DNA from 3 places in the Clostridium pasteurianum DSM 525 genome. Region 1 is predicted to be linked to each of the others. Evidence: predicted binding sites of a transcription regulator. Region 1 holds the regulator's gene; each other region holds the start of a gene.
What was found. Region 1 encodes LexA, which represses DNA repair genes until DNA is damaged. Its sites were predicted from a motif close to CNAACANNTGTTNG; they were not measured.
Positions count from the first base shown of each region.

Region 2: a site for LexA is predicted at 5,484-5,497, ahead of CLPA_RS14740 (DNA polymerase IV). Genes of this name have one in related genera too.
Region 3: a site for LexA is predicted at 4,351-4,364, ahead of CLPA_RS14195 (DNA polymerase Y family protein). Genes of this name have one in related genera too.

Region 1 covers NZ_CP009268.1:2,094,113-2,100,656, reverse strand. The annotation lists gene CLPA_RS09535 (hypothetical protein) at 1-236, opposite strand, end outside; gene CLPA_RS09530 (GDSL-type esterase/lipase family protein) at 321-884, shown strand; gene lexA (transcriptional repressor LexA) at 1,141-1,752, shown strand; gene CLPA_RS09520 (methionine gamma-lyase family protein) at 1,914-3,191, opposite strand; gene CLPA_RS09515 (nitrogenase component 1) at 3,354-4,475, opposite strand; gene CLPA_RS09510 (nitrogenase component 1) at 4,472-4,768, opposite strand; gene hfq (RNA chaperone Hfq) at 5,220-5,471, opposite strand; gene miaA (tRNA (adenosine(37)-N6)-dimethylallyltransferase MiaA) at 5,572-6,510, opposite strand.
Region 2 covers NZ_CP009268.1:3,262,259-3,268,802, reverse strand. The annotation lists gene CLPA_RS14770 (sensor histidine kinase) at 1-513, shown strand, start outside; gene CLPA_RS14765 (response regulator transcription factor) at 819-1,559, shown strand; gene CLPA_RS14760 (ATP-binding cassette domain-containing protein) at 1,646-2,572, shown strand; gene CLPA_RS14755 (hypothetical protein) at 2,556-3,311, shown strand; gene CLPA_RS14750 (sensor histidine kinase) at 3,485-4,387, shown strand; gene CLPA_RS14745 (tetratricopeptide repeat protein) at 4,377-5,321, opposite strand; gene CLPA_RS14740 (DNA polymerase IV) at 5,549-6,544, shown strand, end outside.
Region 3 covers NZ_CP009268.1:3,129,664-3,136,207, reverse strand. The annotation lists gene CLPA_RS14215 (ABC transporter ATP-binding protein) at 1-416, shown strand, start outside; gene CLPA_RS14210 (ABC transporter permease) at 428-1,546, shown strand; gene CLPA_RS14205 (ABC transporter permease) at 1,548-2,693, shown strand; gene gpmA (2,3-diphosphoglycerate-dependent phosphoglycerate mutase) at 2,977-3,792, opposite strand; gene CLPA_RS14195 (DNA polymerase Y family protein) at 4,608-5,825, shown strand; gene CLPA_RS14190 (lamin tail domain-containing protein) at 5,916-6,544, shown strand, end outside.

The DNA.
Region 1 (6,544 bases):
CCGCCGCCTCCAGAACAATCTCCTCCACCAGAAAATCCGCCAAAATTGCTGCTATCCCCATATAAATTTTCAGTATTATCATCATATACTAATTTTTCTGAATAAAATTCAAGAAAATCTTTATCTATGTCTAATGCTATTGCATAAATTAAAATATCATCAATACATTGATTATTTATAGCTTCATGCTGTTTACATGCGCACTCTTCAATATAGTTTTTATATGCTTTCCACATTAGGAATCTAAAATTAATATGATATACTATAAAAAGAATATATTTTACTAGAAATACAATTTATATTGTAAAAGGGGTGTATTAATGAAAGTAGTTTGCATTGGAGACAGTTTAACCTATGGGTATGGAGTATATTCAGATGAATGCTGGGTTGAATTACTTGGCAAAAATTTAGATATAGAAGTCATAAATAAAGGTGTTAATGGTGATACTACTGCTGGAATATTATCAAGATCCAATAAAGATATATTACAATTAAAGCCTTCTCACACTATAATCATGGCAGGAACTAATGACTTACTCTTAAATTATCCTCTAGATAATATTATTGATAATATTAAATTTATATTAGAAGAAATTAAAATAAATAATATAATTCCCATTTTAGGTCTGCAACCACCTATTGTTAATGATCTTGCCATAAAACACTGGGATAAGTACATAGATTATAAAAAAGTTAATGAAAATTTATTAGAATATATAAAAATACTACAAACCTTTGCCTGTAAAAATAACATTGATTTTATAAACTTCTATGACTATTTTATAAAAACTAAGGATATAATTAACTTATATAGCGATGGAATCCATCCAAATAGCCTAGGTCATAAATTAATGTTTGAAATTATTATTGAAGCAAGTTCTTAATTCAGGTGGGGATTCTTTTACCCCATCTGAATTTTAGAACTGCAAATGCATGGCTTACTTGGCGTCGAACTCCCACTTGAAGAAAAGCAGAGAACCAAAATCTTTTTTTGATTTTGTGTGAGGGCTGTACAGAGTGCGTTGGAGTCTTACGCCAAGTTAGTCAGGTGAAATCAAAGATTATTAGAACGTAAGTTTGCATCCTATATAATAATGTGTTATAATTTTATAAAATACTGTTATAGTTAGAGGTGTCACAATGGTAAAAGATAAAAAAGTAGATATGCAGACTGAAATATATGAATTTATAAAGTCTGAAGTTATAAATAAAGGATATCCTCCATCTGTCAGAGAAATATGTGCTAAAGTAGGTTTAAGTTCCACCTCCACTGTTCATGGGCATCTTTCAAGAATGGAAAAAAAAGGATTGATAAAAAGGGACCCAACAAAACCTAGAGCAATAGAATTATTAGGAGATGAAGGAGCAAAAAAAGAATTAGTAAACATACCTATAATAGGTAAAGTAACTGCAGGTAAACCAATTCTAGCCTTTGAAAATATTGAAGACTACTTTACTATGCCACTAGAGTTTACCAAGAACAAAAATGATTTGTTCATACTTAAAATATCTGGCGAAAGTATGATAGATGCTGGAATATATGATGGTGATTTTGCTATAATCGAAAAGACAAACTCCGCTAAGAATGGTGACATTGTTGTAGCTCTAATTGGTGATGAAGCTACAATTAAGCGCTTTTATAAAGAAAAAGATCACATAAGACTTCAACCGGAAAATTCCACCATGGATCCTATAATTGTTCCAAATTGCAATATTATAGGTGAGCTAGTGGGAATATACAGACGTTATTAAAAATGAAACAAAATATTTTATTATAAAAGGATATTCAGCATATATTTGTTATATTGCTAAATATCCTTTTAGCTATTTATATTATTAAAATCTAATTCTATAACTAAATATATTATATATGCATTTTCAAATTTACTAAATGCATTAAATTTATATACAATTTATAAATTTGAAAGAGCCATCATAACACCTATTTTAGCGTGTTCAAAAGTTAATCCTCCCTGCAAGTAAGCAATAAAAGGTTCTCTTATAGGAGCATCTGCTGAAAGTTCTATAGAAGCGCCTTGAATAAATGATCCTGCTGCCATTATAACCTGATCTTCATACCCTGGCATATCCCAAGGTTCACATTCTACAAAGGAATCAATGGGAGATCCCTTTTGTATACCCTTACAAAATTTAATAAGCTTATCTTTATCATTAAATTTTATGGCCTGTATTATATCACTTCTACTATCATTGAATTTAGGAAGCACTTCAAAACCAGCAAGTTCCATAAGTCTTGAGCAGAAAACAGCTCCTTTTAATGCTTCAATAGATACATGAGGTGCCAAAAATAATCCCTGATATAGAGCTCTCATAACGCCAAAGGTTGAACCACATTCTCCTCCAATACCAGGTATAGTAAGTCTATAAGAAGCTTGAGTTATATATTTCTCTTTTCCAACTATATAACCCCCAGTTGGAGCTATTCCACCACCTATATTTTTAATCAGAGACCCAGCAGCTAAATCTGCTCCCACTTCTGTAGGTTCTTTTACATCAATAAATTCACCATAACAATTATCTATAAAACATATTACATTTTCTTTTATATCTTTAATAAATTTTATAACTTCCTCAATCTCATCAATAGTTAGTGCTTTTCTCCAGCCATAACCTGTAGATCTTTGTATGTGAACTAATTTTATGCTTTCATCTTCTCTTAGTACTTTTTCTATGTCTTTAAAATTAAATTCACCTTTTTCAGTTAAATCAATTTTTCTATATTTTACTCCATACTCCATAAGAGACCCTACATTTTTTTCTTTACTTATGCCTATTATATTATGTAATGTATCATAGGGAGTTCCACAAATAGAAAACATAGTATCTCCAGGTCTTAAATTTCCAAATAATGCTGCTCCAATAGCATGAGTACCATTTACAAAATGTGGTCTCACAAGAGCACTTTCTGTTTTAAAAATTTTTGCATAAACTTTATCTAAACTATCTCTGCCTATATCTCCATAACCATAACCTGTACTATTTGTAAAATGAGATTCACTTATTCTCTCTTCCTGAAATGCATTTAGCACCTTTAATTGATTATATTCTCTTATAGAATCATATCTGTAAAATTCATCTTTCACATCCTCTAAAGCTTTTTCAGATAAATCTATTACAGATTCTTTTATTTTATATTTATCTATTAATAATTTTTTTGTAAATTCTATCATATGTGTAAAGCCCTCCTCTAATTCCACTATAGACCACTAAACATATTATCATATAAAAAAAGAATAGGCAAACAACACAGATTTTTAGATATATAAAGTATTTCTATAGATCCAGTTTTCTATAACACCTCTTTTGGAATAAACCATTACATAACTAAAATCTCATATATATTGCCTATGTCTTCTATACTTCATAGTCATAAATGAATTAATTAAATCTTCTAATAGATTAATAACACCATCAAAACCTGCATAACCTCTGTTACCAATGCTTACAGAATCAAATACGGGATATACATATCTTATAAATGATATTCCAAGTTCTTCTGATATTTCTCTCTCAAAAGATGACCCAAATAATATTACTGTATCAGAGTTTTTTACAAGTTTTCTAAATTCATTCATATTTTTACATTCATAATATACCTGTACATCCATTCCAAGTTCATCTTCAAGAAAATTTTTTAGCGCAGCAGCTCTTAAAGTATCTCCAAACACGGCACAGGGTACAGAATATAAATGTCTTATATAATCATAAACATTTTTAAGAGTTAACACAGTAAATTTTTCTGCTTGCTTTAAAACATCTTCATATTTTAGGTTGAAAAAAGAAAATACTTTTCTTATAAAGTTTTTACTACTCTCAAATCCATAAGGATATTGAACAACTACATATGGTATGTTAAACTTTTTCTGCATCAAATCACCTATAGTTTCAAATCCCTTAAAAACTACATTTAATTCAGCACAAGGAACTTTTTCTATATTTTCAATAGTGTCAAAAGGAATTATTGAATTTATGCTTATTTTATCTCCAAGCATATTTCTTATATTATTAATATCTCCTCTTACCATATAATCATCAGATAATAGCCCTATAATATTTATTGATTTTTCTGTCTTTTTTTCATACTTCATTAAATCTATCATTGATTTTATTCCTTGAACTTGTCCTTCTTCCATATTTAAAACAAATCCAGGAGCTTTTATATATACAATTTTTCTACTTTTAAAATGATTTTTTATTTCAACCTCAAAATCCTCGACTAATATTCCTGACACACATCCAGAAATAACAAATAATATTTTAGGATTATACATCTCTATAACGTTATCAATAGCCTTTTTAAGTATTTTTAGTCCTCCAAATATGACATCCTCATTATATATCACAGTAGAGGATTGCCTTATGTCATTTAGATTAGATGGCATATGAAATATAGATGTGCCCCAGTTACATCCAATAGTTGTATGCAAAAGTACATAGGAATCCTTAACACTCATAGCACTTCTATATACACCAAAATTGCCTCCCTAAGCTTCTTTTCTGTTCCAAAGATAATATCTCCTTCCTCCAAATTACTACATTGAGCTTTATAAAGGGGTAAATATCGCCTTCTGGCTATATATTTATAGTGAAATCCACACCCCTTTGGACTATGAATTATTGGAATGGCATCTTTTATTTCACTTACTACATTCATGGCTCCTGATATTTTACCGCTTACTCCCATATTGTGAATTATTCTTGAAGGATATATGCCTGAATAACAATGTTCTTTATAGTATTCTCTCATTACTTTCACCCTCCAGTAAAATATAGATATATACATCTTACATTATTAGTTTATTTGCTATAAAACTAAATATAGACCTATTAACATATTTATAGCATAATGATATATAATGATTTTATAATCATGTATTATATTGTTATATATATTTGTATATCGTTTTATATTTTTTGATATTATATCATATGATTTTATAAAATACTATAATATTTATAATTTTTTTAACATTTCCTATAGATTTATTAATACTTTGAACTTATTGTTGTCAATATATTTATTTCACACAATGAATTACATACTTTTATATGTAATAAAACAAAAAAGATTACTGAAATATTATTTTTCAGTAATCTTTTTTAAAAAAATTATTATGAAATTAAGAACATAATTTAACTTTTTAAATTTTTTATTATTGTATAAGGTTATTTTCTTAAGTTAAATGAACTTATTTTAACTATTCTCTTGTTTCTTCCTCTAAGTTTTGATTAAATAATATTGGCTTTAAAGGAGTAATAGTTGAAATAGCATGTTTGTAAATCATCATTTGCTTCCCATCAGAATCAATAATTACTGTAAAACTATCAAATCCCTTTACATTTCCCCTAAGTTGAAATCCATTTGTCAAATGAATTGTAACTGGTATTTTATTCTTTCTTGAACCATTTAAAAATATATCCTGTAGATTATTTGTGGCTTTATTCATCATATCTAACCTCCGTTTGTTTTATATAAGTATTCTATAAAAATCATTTAAATCCTTTTATTTTTAATTATTTTCTTTAAGAATGAATAAAATAATACTTCTTTTATCTATTCTTATTTAAATTTATATCTTTAATAATAAATTCAACAATTTCTTCTTCACTATTAAACTTATCTTTATTAATCCAATTTACCCTTTTATCTTTTCTAAACCAAGTTAACTGTCGTTTAGCATAATTTCTACTACCTTTTTTTATCATTTCAATAGCTTCCTCTAAGGAGATCTGATTATCTAGATAAAATAGTATTTCCTTATAGCCTATTCCCTTCATAGACTGCATATTTGAATTATACCCCATATTTTTTAGTTTTATTACTTCCTCTATCAGACCTTTTTCAATCATATTATCTACTCTTTTGTTTATTCTGTCATACAAATTCTCTCTGTCCATATTTAAAACATAGTAATGAACATTATAAGGGATATCATATATATTTTGATTTTCATTTAATTTCCCTATAGTTTTACCTGTAGTTTTATACACTTCAAGAGCTCTTATAACTCTTTTTAAGTCATTTGGATATAACCTATTATATGAATCTATATCTATTTTTTCTAACATTTTATGTACAAATTCTTTACCTTTTTCTTCAGCTAAATGCTGTAAATATTCTCTGTACTCACAATCTTTATAAGTTCCAGTAAATTCATAATTGAAAATCAATGAATTTATATAAAGTCCTGTGCCCCCCACAATCATGGGATATCTATCTCTTGAAATAATTTCTTTTACTTTGTCTTGTGCTAACTGTTTATAACTGGCTACACTAAATTCCATATTAGGATCTAAAAAATCTATCAAATGATGAGGTACACCATCCATTTCTTCAGGTAAGACCTTTGCAGATCCTATATCCATATATTTATATATCTGCATAGAATCTGATGATATAATTTCTCCATTAATTTTCTTTGCAATATCAATAGAAATAGCTGTTTTTCCTATACCTGTTGGGCCACTTAAAATCAATATATCTTCCATATTTTTTTATTAGTTTAAAACTAATATATGCCAT
Region 2 (6,544 bases), 1.2 Mb from region 1:
CTTGATAAGCTTGTAAAAAATCTTTTGATGCTTTCTAAAATGAATGAAGATAATGTAAAACTGCAATTTTCTGATTTTGATTTAAGTAATGCAGTTATTGAAACAGCATTTCCATTTGAAATCATTGCAGAAAAGAATAACAAAAAACTTATAATGGATATTCAGCATGAATTAAAACTTCATGGAGATGAAGGCAGTATACGTCAGCTTGTGTCTACTCTTGTTGATAATGCCATGAAATATTCTAATGAGGAGGGAACCATAAAAATTTGTTTATCTGCTGTAAAAAAAGGAGTAAAAATAGAAGTATACAATACTACAGATAAAATTGATAAAAGAAATTTAGACAAACTATTTGATAGATTTTATCGAGTGGATTCTTCAAGATCTAGAGAAACTGGAGGATATGGAATTGGACTTTCAATTGCCAAGTCAATTGTAGAAATGCATCATGGAAAGATTTTAGTAAAAAGTGAGGATGAAAAATCCATTTGTTTTACTGTTCTAATATAAAAGATATAATTTTTTAATACTAAAACAGATGCTTTTATTATATTTATTTATAATAGTTAAGGAGTATTTCTAATCATTTTATTGAAGCAAGTTCTTAATTCAGGTGAAAATTTATTTTGAAACTATTTTAAATAAAAACTTAATTATAGTAGGTTGATCTAGCTTACTTTTGTTTTATTAAAATTTAATTTAAAAAATTAAAATATATGATAAAATTATACTAATTAAATCTAATAAATGACTTCTATTTTAAGCTATAGAAGCTCATTCAGAGAAAAGTAGAAGAATTGAACTTTCAGTAATAAATGTGTATTGATAACGTACTTTTAGATATAGGATCAGGAAAAACTGTATTTAAAGAGGTGAGGGATTTGAAACAAGTAGAAATAATGATTGTAGAAGACGATAATGATATCAATAAAATCTTGGAATTAATTGTCAAAGAACAAGGATACAAAGCCACTTGCTGTTTTTCTGGTACAGAAGCTCAACTAAGACTTCAACAGCAATCTTTTAATCTAATTTTATTAGATATCATGTTACCGGGATTAACCGGAGAAGAATTGCTGCAGGAGATTAGAAAACAATCATTTATTCCGGTTATTGTTATTTCTGCAAAAAGTATGATTGAAGATAAAGTTAATTTGCTAAGTTTAGGTGCAGATGATTATATGGTTAAACCTTTTGCTCATGAAGAAGTTGCTGCACGAATTGAAGTTCAACTACGTAAAAATTATTTACAACAAAGAGAGGAATATTTAACTTGGAAAAAATTAACTTTAGATGAAAGTCAGCATAGGGTAGTGGTTCAAAAATCGGAATTAAATCTCACCAATGTTGAATTTGATATTTTGAGGATTATGTTGAAACGCCCCAAACAAGTATTTTCCAAAGCTAAACTATATGAACTGCTATGGAATGATGTTTACCAAGGAAATGACAATAGTATAAGTGTCCATGTCTCCAATATTCGTAAAAAAATTGCTGCTATTACCGATGAAGAATATATCAAAACTATTTGGGGAATCGGCTTTTCATTAGTTTAGATATCATCTTTATGATTTCTTTATGATTTACTTATAGGTCCTTAAAAAATAGCTTGTAAACTAATAAGTGTAAAGGAGGACTGAATATGAAAACGCCAGTTTTAAAAATAACTAATTTAGAGAAAAGGTATAAGCATCAAGTTGCCTTAGAAAGTACTAATCTTGAACTATATCAAGGAGAAATATGTGCCATTATTGGGAAAAACGGTGCCGGTAAATCAACCTTATTCAAGATGATTGCTGAAGAAACATTTCCTACAAAAGGTGAGATTACTTTGTTTGGTGAGCCCTATGGGAAACATAATGCTCGTGAACGAATGGGTGTCATGATTGAAACTAATGTATTTTTTGACAACTTTAATGCCGCACAGAATTTAGAGTACTATCGTTTGCAACGGGGAATTCCTGAAAAAGCAATAATCGGAAAGGTATTAAATAGGATAGGACTTGCAGAACATCAGCGAAAGAAATTTTCCGAATATTCATTGGGGATGAAACAAAGGTTATCACTAGCTTTGGCTTTATTATCCTCTCCAGATTTTTTGCTTTTGGATGAGCCAATCAATGGTTTGGATGTTGAAGGAATGGTTGAAATGCGCCAACTATTTCTTAAGTTGAATCAAGAACATCAAATTACAATTTTAATTTCAAGTCACATTTTATCTGAGCTGCAATCCATCGCCACACGTTTTGTTTTTCTAAATAAAGGTAAAGTTATTCAAGATTTATCTCGCAAAAAATTATTGGGAATGAGTCAACAGTTTATACTCCTTCGTGTAAATGATGCTAAGAAAGCTTGCTTTATACTAGAAAATAATTTTGTAGATATCAACTATAAAGTTTTAGCCAGTCAACAATTGGAGATTTACAATTATATTGCGGACCGGCAAAAAATTAATCGGCTTTTAAATGAAGGTAATGTAGATATTTTAGAAATGACAGTTAAAAGTAAGAACTTAGAAGAATATTTCTTAGGTTTGGTAGGAGGCAATAATAATGTTGAATCTCATTAGAAGTGAAGTATACCGTTTAATACATTCAAAGCTGTACTACGGATTAATTGCAGTGATTACTTTTCTTGTAATAGCTGCTGCGGGAGTATTACAGTATTTTAGATTTAAAGAACCAACTTTTCGGTATGGAACAAGGATGTTCTATTATAGTAATGTACTCGGTATGACTACTTTAATTATTATTCTCTGCTTATTGGTAATTTTAATATTGACAAGAAAAAGTCAGTCAAAAATGTGTGCAACGGTTTCCTTCGGCTATTCTCGCCAAGCTATATTCTGGTCAAAATTGGTGACTTTATTCTTGGGGATAGGTGTTATGGCTGCTATTGCTTTATTAGCTATTGCTTTAAGTGGTAATGTGATTTTTGATTTGATCAATAATTCAACTTTTAGTGAATTTTTAATTTCTTTTAGTAATGTATTACCCATTGTTGCTTCTGGTTTTATTTTAGCCTATGTTCTGAGTATTAATGGTGTTTCAGAAGTTTTAAACTTGCTTATTTTATTGTTTATTTATCACATTTTAGGTAGTTTAATTAATACTTTAGCTGGCAGAGTTAGTACCTTAAAAAGCATATCTAAATGGACACCGGGTATGCTATTTAATAATAATTTAGTTGATTATATGTCCAATAATGCTCATTTTGACATTAAGTGCTGGGTGCTCGGATTAATAATTATTTTTATCAGCTTGATTATTGGGCAAGCAACTTTCAAAAAAAAGGATTTAGGCATGTGAAAATAAATAATAAGTCAAAGATGCGACGAATATTTTGAATCCAACAAGGAAGCAGGTTCCGAGGATAGTGAGCTATCTGAGGGTTCTGCTGACGCAGTAGGATTCAAAATAGGCTAGTATACTGACTAGTTATTTATTTGAATATGCCTTAGCCTAAAGAAAGGAGGAAAGTTATGATTTATATTGTTTGTATACTAGCAGTTGTAACTATCCTCTGTTTGATAAAATATTATTTTACTAAAATAAATATTGATGCGTTAACTACAGAAATTAACAAATTAAATAAATTAATTTCTGAAAGCAATCAACAAATTACTGTGGTTACTCCTGATAAAACAACGGAAAAGTTAGCTGCTGGAATTAATCATTTAGTTGATTCTTATAAGGCATTACAATTGCAAAATACTAAAGAAAAGCAGCAGTACAAAGAAGCCTTAGCTAACTTTTCTCATGACTTGAGGACACCGCTAACTTCCATTATGGGATATACTGACATAGTTTTACATTTGAAATTATCCACGGAAGATAAAGAAAAATATTTAGAGATTGTCCGATATAAATTGGAAAGCTTAAACAATCTGGTAGATTCATTATATGATTTGTCTTTAATTGATGCAGAAGAGTATCCAGTTGAGTTAAACCCACACTCGTTATATCAGTTATTGTGTGATAGTTTATTACTGTTTTATAAAGATTTTGAAGATGAAGGCATCTCGTTACAGTTGGACCTTGATGAAAAAGTTCCATTAGTGCTGCTTGATGAAAAAATTACAAATCGAGTATTGCTGAATTTATTCCAAAATATAATACGCTATGCTAAATCATACTGCAAAGTTGAATTAGGGGTAACAGATGAATATGTTACTATCAGCATTAGTAATGATTCTGAATCTTTAACAGAGAAAGATGTAGTACAACTTTTTAACCGTACATATAAAGCTGATGTTAATCGTTCTAAGCACTCTTCGGGTTTGGGTTTGGCCATTGCAAAAGAGCTGATGGAATTACAACTAAGCACCATAAATGCAGATTATCAGAACAATACTTTAACATTTATGCTGTCATTTAAGCGTTAAAAGGACGGTTTTCTCCTAACCTGCTTTTATCCACAAATTCCTTAAATAAATGTAAGTTTCTTACCTTTCCCAATTCTTCGTCTTCTAAAACATATTTTAAAAACTGTGGATATAATTTTAAAGCTATAATTATATCTTCACAGGCCTTATTTTCTTCATTAATTAGAGCATAAAAACAACTTCTGTTATAATATAAAAAATATACTTCACTACAATTATTAATACCATTGGATAAAATTTTTATGCCTTTTTTGGTATCCTTATATTTATAAATTACTGCTAAATTCAAATAACTGTATTCATAACTTCCATCTTTTTCAATTGATCTCTCATAAAAATTAATGGATTTTTTTATCATATTAAACTTATAATAAATTACTCCCATATTGAACAAAGCTAGATGATTATTTGGATTTATTTTTAAAGCTTTTGAAAATATTTTATATGCAAGATCATTTTGATTTTGTTCCTCATAAATACATCCTAGATTTAGGTTTGCCCAAAAATCCATAGGATTCAAACTTAACAGTTTTTTATAAGTTTCTATTGCAAGATCTTTTTTACCAGATACATCATAAGCATTTGCTAAGAAAAAATAAGCTTTATGATAATTTGGATTTATGTAAATAGCTTTATTGTACAATATTATAGCTTCTTCATATTTTCCTTCTTCATCATATATTGTAGCTAAACCATAGTAAGCCCTTTCTTCATAGTCATCTATACTTAAAGCTTCTTTATAATAATCTTTAGCTTTATCTGATTTTCCCAAAGAGTCATATATTAAAGCTAAATTAATTATTGCATCCAAATTTTTACCACTTGAAAGTTCATAAACTTTATTATATAAATCTAATGATTTAATTAATTTATTTTCTTCAAAAGCCTCCTCTGCCTTTTCTAAATATTTGTTGATTTGTATATCATCCTTCATAAATACACTCTTTCTATAGAAATTATTGTCTAGTTTTCTTAATTGTATTATAATTGTCAATTATAATTTAGAGACAGAAAGTCAATACATTAATTATAACTTCCATTGAGTAGATAATCCAGAAATTATTATAAAGTCTAAATTACAAAACAATTTGACAGAGGAACATATGTTTGATATTCTGTTTATAGAATTGGCTATATAAAGTTCTAATGGAGGAAATTTCAGTGGATAAAGTTATAATGCATGTGGATATGGATGCTTTTTTTGCATCTGTTGAAGTAATAGATAATAGAAGTCTTAGAGGGAAGCCTGTAATAGTTGGAGGTATGTCTGAGAGAGGTGTGGTTGCTACTTGTTCCTATGAAGCAAGAGCCTTTGGAGTAAGAAGTGCAATGCCTATTTACATGGCTAAAGCTAAATGTCCTAATGGAATTTTTCTTCCTGTTAGATATGAAAGATACAAGGAAATATCTAATAAAATATTTGATATTTTTAATGAAATAACCACTCTTATAGAACCATTAAGTATAGATGAAGCCTATTTAGATCTAACTCATGTAAATAGAGATTCTCTATACATAGCAAGCTTTATAAAAAATAGGATAAAAAAAGAAACTGGACTCAACATTTCTATAGGATTATCCTATAATAAGTTTTTAGCCAAATTAGCTTCGGATTGGAACAAACCTAATGGTCTTAAAATAATAAAAAAAAGTGATGTCCCAAAGATCCTATTTCCTCTATCCATAGATAAAGTTCATGGTTTAGGAAAAAAATCTGTAAAAAAGCTTAATAATATTGGTATCTTCACTGTAGAAGAATTATATAAGCTTTCAGTAAATTTTTTGGTGGATTTATTTGGAAAATTTGGACCTGAAATATACGATAGAATACGAGGAATTGATAATAGGGAAGTTAAAATTCTTAGAGAAAGAAAATCTATCGGAAAAGAAACTACCTTGATTAACGATACTGATGATGAGGAAGATATAAAACCATATATTAAAAGTTTTGCTAGTTCTATTGCAAATATTATGAAAAATAAGAATCTAAGTGGGAAAAATATTACCATAAAAATAAGGACTGCATCTTTTATTAATCATACTAAAAGCAAAACTTTAACGTATTACATAAATAGTGAAGAAGATATATACAGGGAAGCCTGTAGCATTTTAGAAAAGTTAAAACTAGAAGAAAAAATAAGATTAATTGGAATATCA
Region 3 (6,544 bases), 1.0 Mb from region 1:
TTCAGTCCGTTAAAAAATTGAATGAAATGGGAAGTACTATTGTATATACAAGTCATTACATGGAAGAAATAGAGGAAATCTGTACAAGGATTGGTATAGTAGATCATGGTAAACTCATAGCTGAGGGAACAAAGGAGGAACTTAAAAGCAGTATTTCTGATACAAATACAGTTTGGGTAACTGTACAGTCCCTAAACAATTTTGATGTAGATGAATTAAACAGTATTAATGGTGTTGTAAGTGTGGAATTGGATGATAATGTTGTTAAAATAAGCAGCTCTCAAGATATAAATAATTTGGATAAGATAATTTGGTTTTTTACTGACAAGGGAATTCATATAAGAAATGTAGAAACAAAGACTCCGGATTTGGAAACAGTATTTCTTACCCTTACGGGTAGAAAGCTTAGAGATTAGGGGGAAAATTTATGAGTGTTTTAATTATAGCTTTTAAAAGCATAAAGCAGACCTTTAGAAATAAAAAGGCACTTGCCATGGGACTTTTATTTCCTATAGTATTAATTTTCATATTGGGTACTGTATTATCAGCTGCTTTTAGTGATTCTAGTACTTTTAAAAATATAAGTGTAGCATATATAAAACAGGACAATGGGGATCTCTCTAAAGGATTTGATAATTTTATAGATAAAGGCAATTCTATTGGAATAAAATATTCAAAGGTTAACACGGAAGAAAAAGGAATAAAAGCAGTTAAAAATGGAAACTTTACTGCTTTTATTGAGATAAATAATAATGGAATCAAATTATATAAAAGTGATTTGGCTGGTATACAAGGCAGCGTTTTAGAATCAATTATGCAGTCTTTTCTTCAAAGATACGGAGCTGTAATAGAGATAGCAAAAGTTAATCCAAGTGCTTTAGAGGAAATTAATAATAATGCCAGCTATGAAGGATTAGTTAAAAATATTTCATTGAATGACAAGACAAAACCAGAAGCTATGGATTATTATGCAGTAACCATGCTTACCCTTATAATACTTTATTCTTCAATGAATGGAATGCAGTCAATAGTTGGAGAAAGAACAGGAAAAACACAGGATCGTTTGTTTTGTGCTCCTATAAGTAAATATAATATATTAATAGGTAAAATACTTGGAAATATTATTTACTCAGCAGTGCAGATTGCAATAATTATAGCCTTTAGTAAATTTGTATTTCATGCTTATTGGGGAGATCATCTTGGTACAATATTTGTTATAGCTTTAGCAGAATCTGTAATGACTGTAAGTATTGGGGCAGGTCTTTCTTTTATAATAAAAGATACCGGAGCATTAAGCGGACTATTAAGTATGTTAAGTACAATACTTGCATTTTTAGGAGGGGGATATTTTCCTTTAGATGGTATGGGTAAAAGTATGCAGATGGTAGCTAATATTTCTCCAATAAAATGGATTAATGAAGCCATGTTTAAGGTTATATACAGCAATGATTTCAGTTCTGTGGGTATAGCAATATTTATAAGTTTGTTAATATCAGTTATTTTTATAGCAATTTCATCTCTTGGATATAGAAAGGAGGCAGTGTAGTATGAAAAATTTAATTTGGCTTGCTATGAACAATTTAAAAGTAACTTTTGGGAAGAAGAAAAGTATATTCACATATTTTATTATGCCTGTAGTTTTTATATTGATTCCAATGGTTTTATATAATAATATAGGAAGCAGTTCTATTAAAATAGGAGTTGCAGATAAGGATAAAAGTGCACTATCAAGTGATTTTGCAAAAGCCATTGGGAAACAGAATAGTCTCAAGCTCACCAATATAAACCATGAAAATCCAAAGGGAGATATAGCAGCAGGAAAGGTAGATTGTGTTATTACTATTCCACAGGGATTTGAAGAAAGTATATATAATAATTCTTTAAAAAAGCCTGAAATATTATCTCTTAAAGGAGAATCTTCTACAGCATGGATAAATAATTATTCAAACATATATTTAAGAAATCTTTTAGATATATGGAAAGCATCTAAGGAAAATAAACAGGCATTTAATAAAATGTATGATGGTCTTAAGGGAAGCGGTCTATCTTTTAAATCTTCAAGTGTACAGGATACTTCAAGAGGTAAGGGAATGACTTCACAAAGCATTGGATTTCTAATTATGTTTATGATGATAGGGGCAGGTTCTTTTACTGAAATTATTCTTAAGGAAAAGAAAAATAGAACTTATTTTAGAATATGTTCAGCACCTGTAAGCTCTAGGATATATATACTTGGCAATGTGATTTCTAGTTTTATAATTGTTGCAATTCAGGCATTTATTACTTTGGTTGCTATGACAAAACTTTTTAAGATTCAAACCTATGTACCATTTTGGCAGATGTATGTAATACTATTGAGTTTTGGGTTTGTAGCCATTGGTCTTGGAATACTTTTAGTGGCTTTTTCCAAGGATTCAACACAGTCAAATACATTAATGACATTAATAATAACACCAAGCTGCATGATTAGCGGATGCTTTTTTCCTGTGGACTTTATGCCTGAAGCCGCAAGAAAAATTGCAGATTTTCTACCTCAAAGATGGGTAATATCAGCTATAGAGAAACTTCAAACCAATAGCAGCTTTTCAAGTATATATCTTAATCTTATAATAATACTTGGTTTTGCTTTTACCTTCTTTATAGTAGCTGCCTATAGATTCAGCAGAGATGAAAATATAAAGAATTTTGTTTAGAGTAGAATAAATATTTTTAGATAATTAAACTATACCACATATAATCAGATTTTTTCTGTGTATATGTGGTATAGTTTATTTTTGGATTCTGTCACTGTCAACTTTCAACTATCCATTTAACAGCTATATTTACAACCATCACTTTCCCTATTTAATATTTGTTCTTTGAACTTTATACTTTAGATAGCTCACTATCTGCGGAACCTGTTTCCTTGCTCAATTCAAAATATCCGTCGCATATTTGACTTACTATTTATTTTCATATGCCTTATTTAATATAAAATTAGTGGCTGTGCTGTATTTTTTGTTTTTCTGCTACATCAGTTAAATCTTTAAAAGTATCCTCTTTTGTTTTTGCATCAACTACAGGCACATCTAAGGAAATTTGAATTTCAGGTAATTCGCCAGTAAGGCCTAAATAATAGTTTCTTATAGGTTTTAAATTATCATTCAACTCATAAACTAAAGGCGTACCTGTTGGAATATTTAAATTTATTATTCCGTTTGCTGGTATTTTATCCAGGTATTTTACCAAAGCTCTTAAGGTATTACCATGAGCAGCTATTATAACCTTTTTATTCTTTTTTATTTCAGGGACAATAACCTTATGCCAATATTCAAGTACTCTTTTTTCTGTATCCTCGAGATTTTCTGTAAGAGGAATTTCATTTTCTCTTAAATCTTTGTATTTACCTTCATTTCCAGCATACCTTTTATCAGTTTTATCTAAAGCAGGCGGTCTTACATCTACAGAACGTCTCCAGATATGAACCTGATCATCACCATATTTCTTAGCAGTTTCAGCTTTATTCAGCCCCTGAAGATCACCATAATGCCTTTCATTAAGTTTCCAGCATTTATTTACAGGAATCCACATAAGATTCATTTCATCCAATATGATATCGAGAGTCTTTATTGCTCTTTTTAAAACGGAGGTATAGGCAATATCAAAAGTATATCCATTATTTTTTAATATTTTTCCAGCTGTTCTGGCTTCTTCAACACCTTGAGGGGATAGATCTACATCTGCCCAGCCAGTAAATCTGTTTTCCTTATTCCATTCACTTTGACCATGTCTTATTAAAACTAACTTTATCATAAAATCACTTCCTTTTTCTAATAGAGACAATTTTACAATTAATCTATTTGTAAAATTAAATTTATGTGCATACTGCTTCATTTGTTAATTCTTTAAATTTATAATTTATTAATATATAGATACTCAACTTGAAATATAAATTTAAATTTTTTTATATCAAGCTACTCAGATTATCTATGGTTATCAGCATTTGATTATGAATTTGGATAATCTATAGTATAATTATTTATCTCTATTTATATTATAGTAATTTGTAGATATTTATGGTATGTGATATTAATAATGAATTTCATTATTATTGATAGTTTTTATAATATGTAATGCTTTTTTTCTAAGTTTTTCTAGCATTGAATGTATATTTTATTTGTAATTATATTTAAGCTGTGCTGCATATAAGCAATTAACTATTATAAGTGTTGTTCTTATTAAATTTATCTCTAGAATTTTTCAAAATAGAAAACCCATTATTATCAATGGATTAATAGATTATATATAAATTTAAAGTTCAAATATATTGTAAGAATTTTTAGCAGATTTTATTCTTAAAATTCTTTATTTAAAACGTATGTTCGTATATAATATAGTTAATAATATAAAATATAGTAATTATTTATATAAAAGAAGAAAAATATAGATATTCAACTTGAAATATAAATTTTAATTTTTTAGATCAGGATATTCAGATTATTTATACTGATTAATATTTAATTATGAAATTGGATATCTATAAATTGTTTTAAATGTTAATATGCGGATTTTAGCTAATAAATAATTCATGAAACTGAATTTTGTGTAAAGGAGAAGTAATTTTAATTATGGGGAATAGGAAAAATAGAATCATATTTCATATTGATGTAAATTCTGCTTTTTTATCCTGGAGTTCAGTTTATAATCTTCAACAGGGTGAAGCTGTAGATTTTAGAGAAATACCTGCTGTTATTGGAGGAGATTCAAAAAGTCGACATGGTGTAGTGCTGGCAAAGTCCATTTCAGCAAAAAAATATAATATAAAAACAGGAGAATCTATATTTTCAGCAAAGAAGAAATGTCCTCAGTTGAAAGTAATTCCTCCTGAACACCATTTATATAGAAAGTACAGTAATGCTATGATGGACATATTAAAAACATATACTCCAATGATAGAAAAGTTTTCTATAGATGAATGTTTTATGGATCTTACCGGTATAAAAAAAGCTTATGAAGACCCTGAAAATTTTGCCCTTAGCATAAAAGAAAGTATAAAAAAAGAGCTTGGATTTACTGTCAATATAGGTATATCTAGCAACAAACTTTTGGCTAAGATGGCTTCTGATTTTGAAAAGCCGGATAGAATACATACACTTTATCCAGATGAAATCCAGAAGAAGATGTGGCCGCTTCCTGTAGAAAATTTATTTATGGTAGGAAGAGCAGCGGTACCTAGGCTTCATAAATTACATATAAAAACCATAGGAGAACTTGCTAATTGTGATTTGAAGCTTTTGAAAAATGAATTTAAAAATTATGGTGCTTTGATCTGGAATTACGCAAGAGGTATTGAAAATTCAGAGGTTAAGGACAATTCTTTCATAAAAGCTAAAAGTATAGGAAATTCTACTACTCTTTCAGCGGATATAGAGGATAGAGTTTCTGCTCATAAGATCTTGTTAGCATTATGTGAAACTGTTTCTATGAGACTTAGGAGTTCCAAAAGTATCTGTAAAGTAGTAACTGTAGTAATAAAGAATAGTGATTTTATAAGCTATTCCAAACAAAAACAACTTTATAATGCTACAGATTCTACAAAAGACATTACAAAAGCAGCTTATGAAATTTTTGACAAGGTATGGAGAGGAGATAAGATAAGGCTGCTGGGAGTATCCGTATCTCACTTATCTCCTAATGAATTATATCAAACATCTTTATTTGACAGTGAAGGTAAAATGAAAAATGAAAAATTGGATAGGACTTTGGATAGTATAAGATCTAAATACGGCTCTAATTCTATTATGAGAGGAGTGTTTGTTAAATCTAAAGTTAAGACGATTAAGTAATTTTAACAAAAGCATAATAGTTCTCTAACATTAAGTAAGTAAAATTTCTAATGTTAACAAAAAAATAAGAATTAAAAAAGGAGGACAAAAATGCTTAAACAAAAAATTGCACTATTTTTAACGGCAGCTTTAACTTTTAATTCTATAAATTTCCCAATAAAAGCTCTAGCAGCAGACCGTGAATCTTCACTGCTTATTACGGAATTAATGCCAAATACTAAAAATGTAAACAGTGCCGATGCTTATGAGTTCATAGAATTGTATAACAATTCAGAGAGTGCTATCAATGCCAAAGACTATAAGCTTATCTATGATTATCAAAACTCAACTCCTAGTCTTACCTGGGATATTAATGCGGATGTGCAGATCCCAGCGAAAACAGCTTTTATAGTTTGGGTAGACAATGGCTCAAATTCAAGTCTTACTACAGATGATTTTAAAAGTACGTTTAATATTCCTTCCACAGTTGATGATAAATATATAATTAAGATGCCTTGTGGAGGTGGAATGGCTAATACAAGTCCGCGTACTATACATGTACAAAAAGATGATGGTACAGAAATAAGTTCAGCTGCATATGTAAAAGAAGATGCAAGCAATGATACTAAAAGTGCACATTATAAGTACAGTGGAAGTTCTAATGCAGCATCAGAAAAAATTGTAGGTGTACCTTCACCTCTAGCACTTAGTTCTGAAGAAGGGGTAACTATTCATAAGGA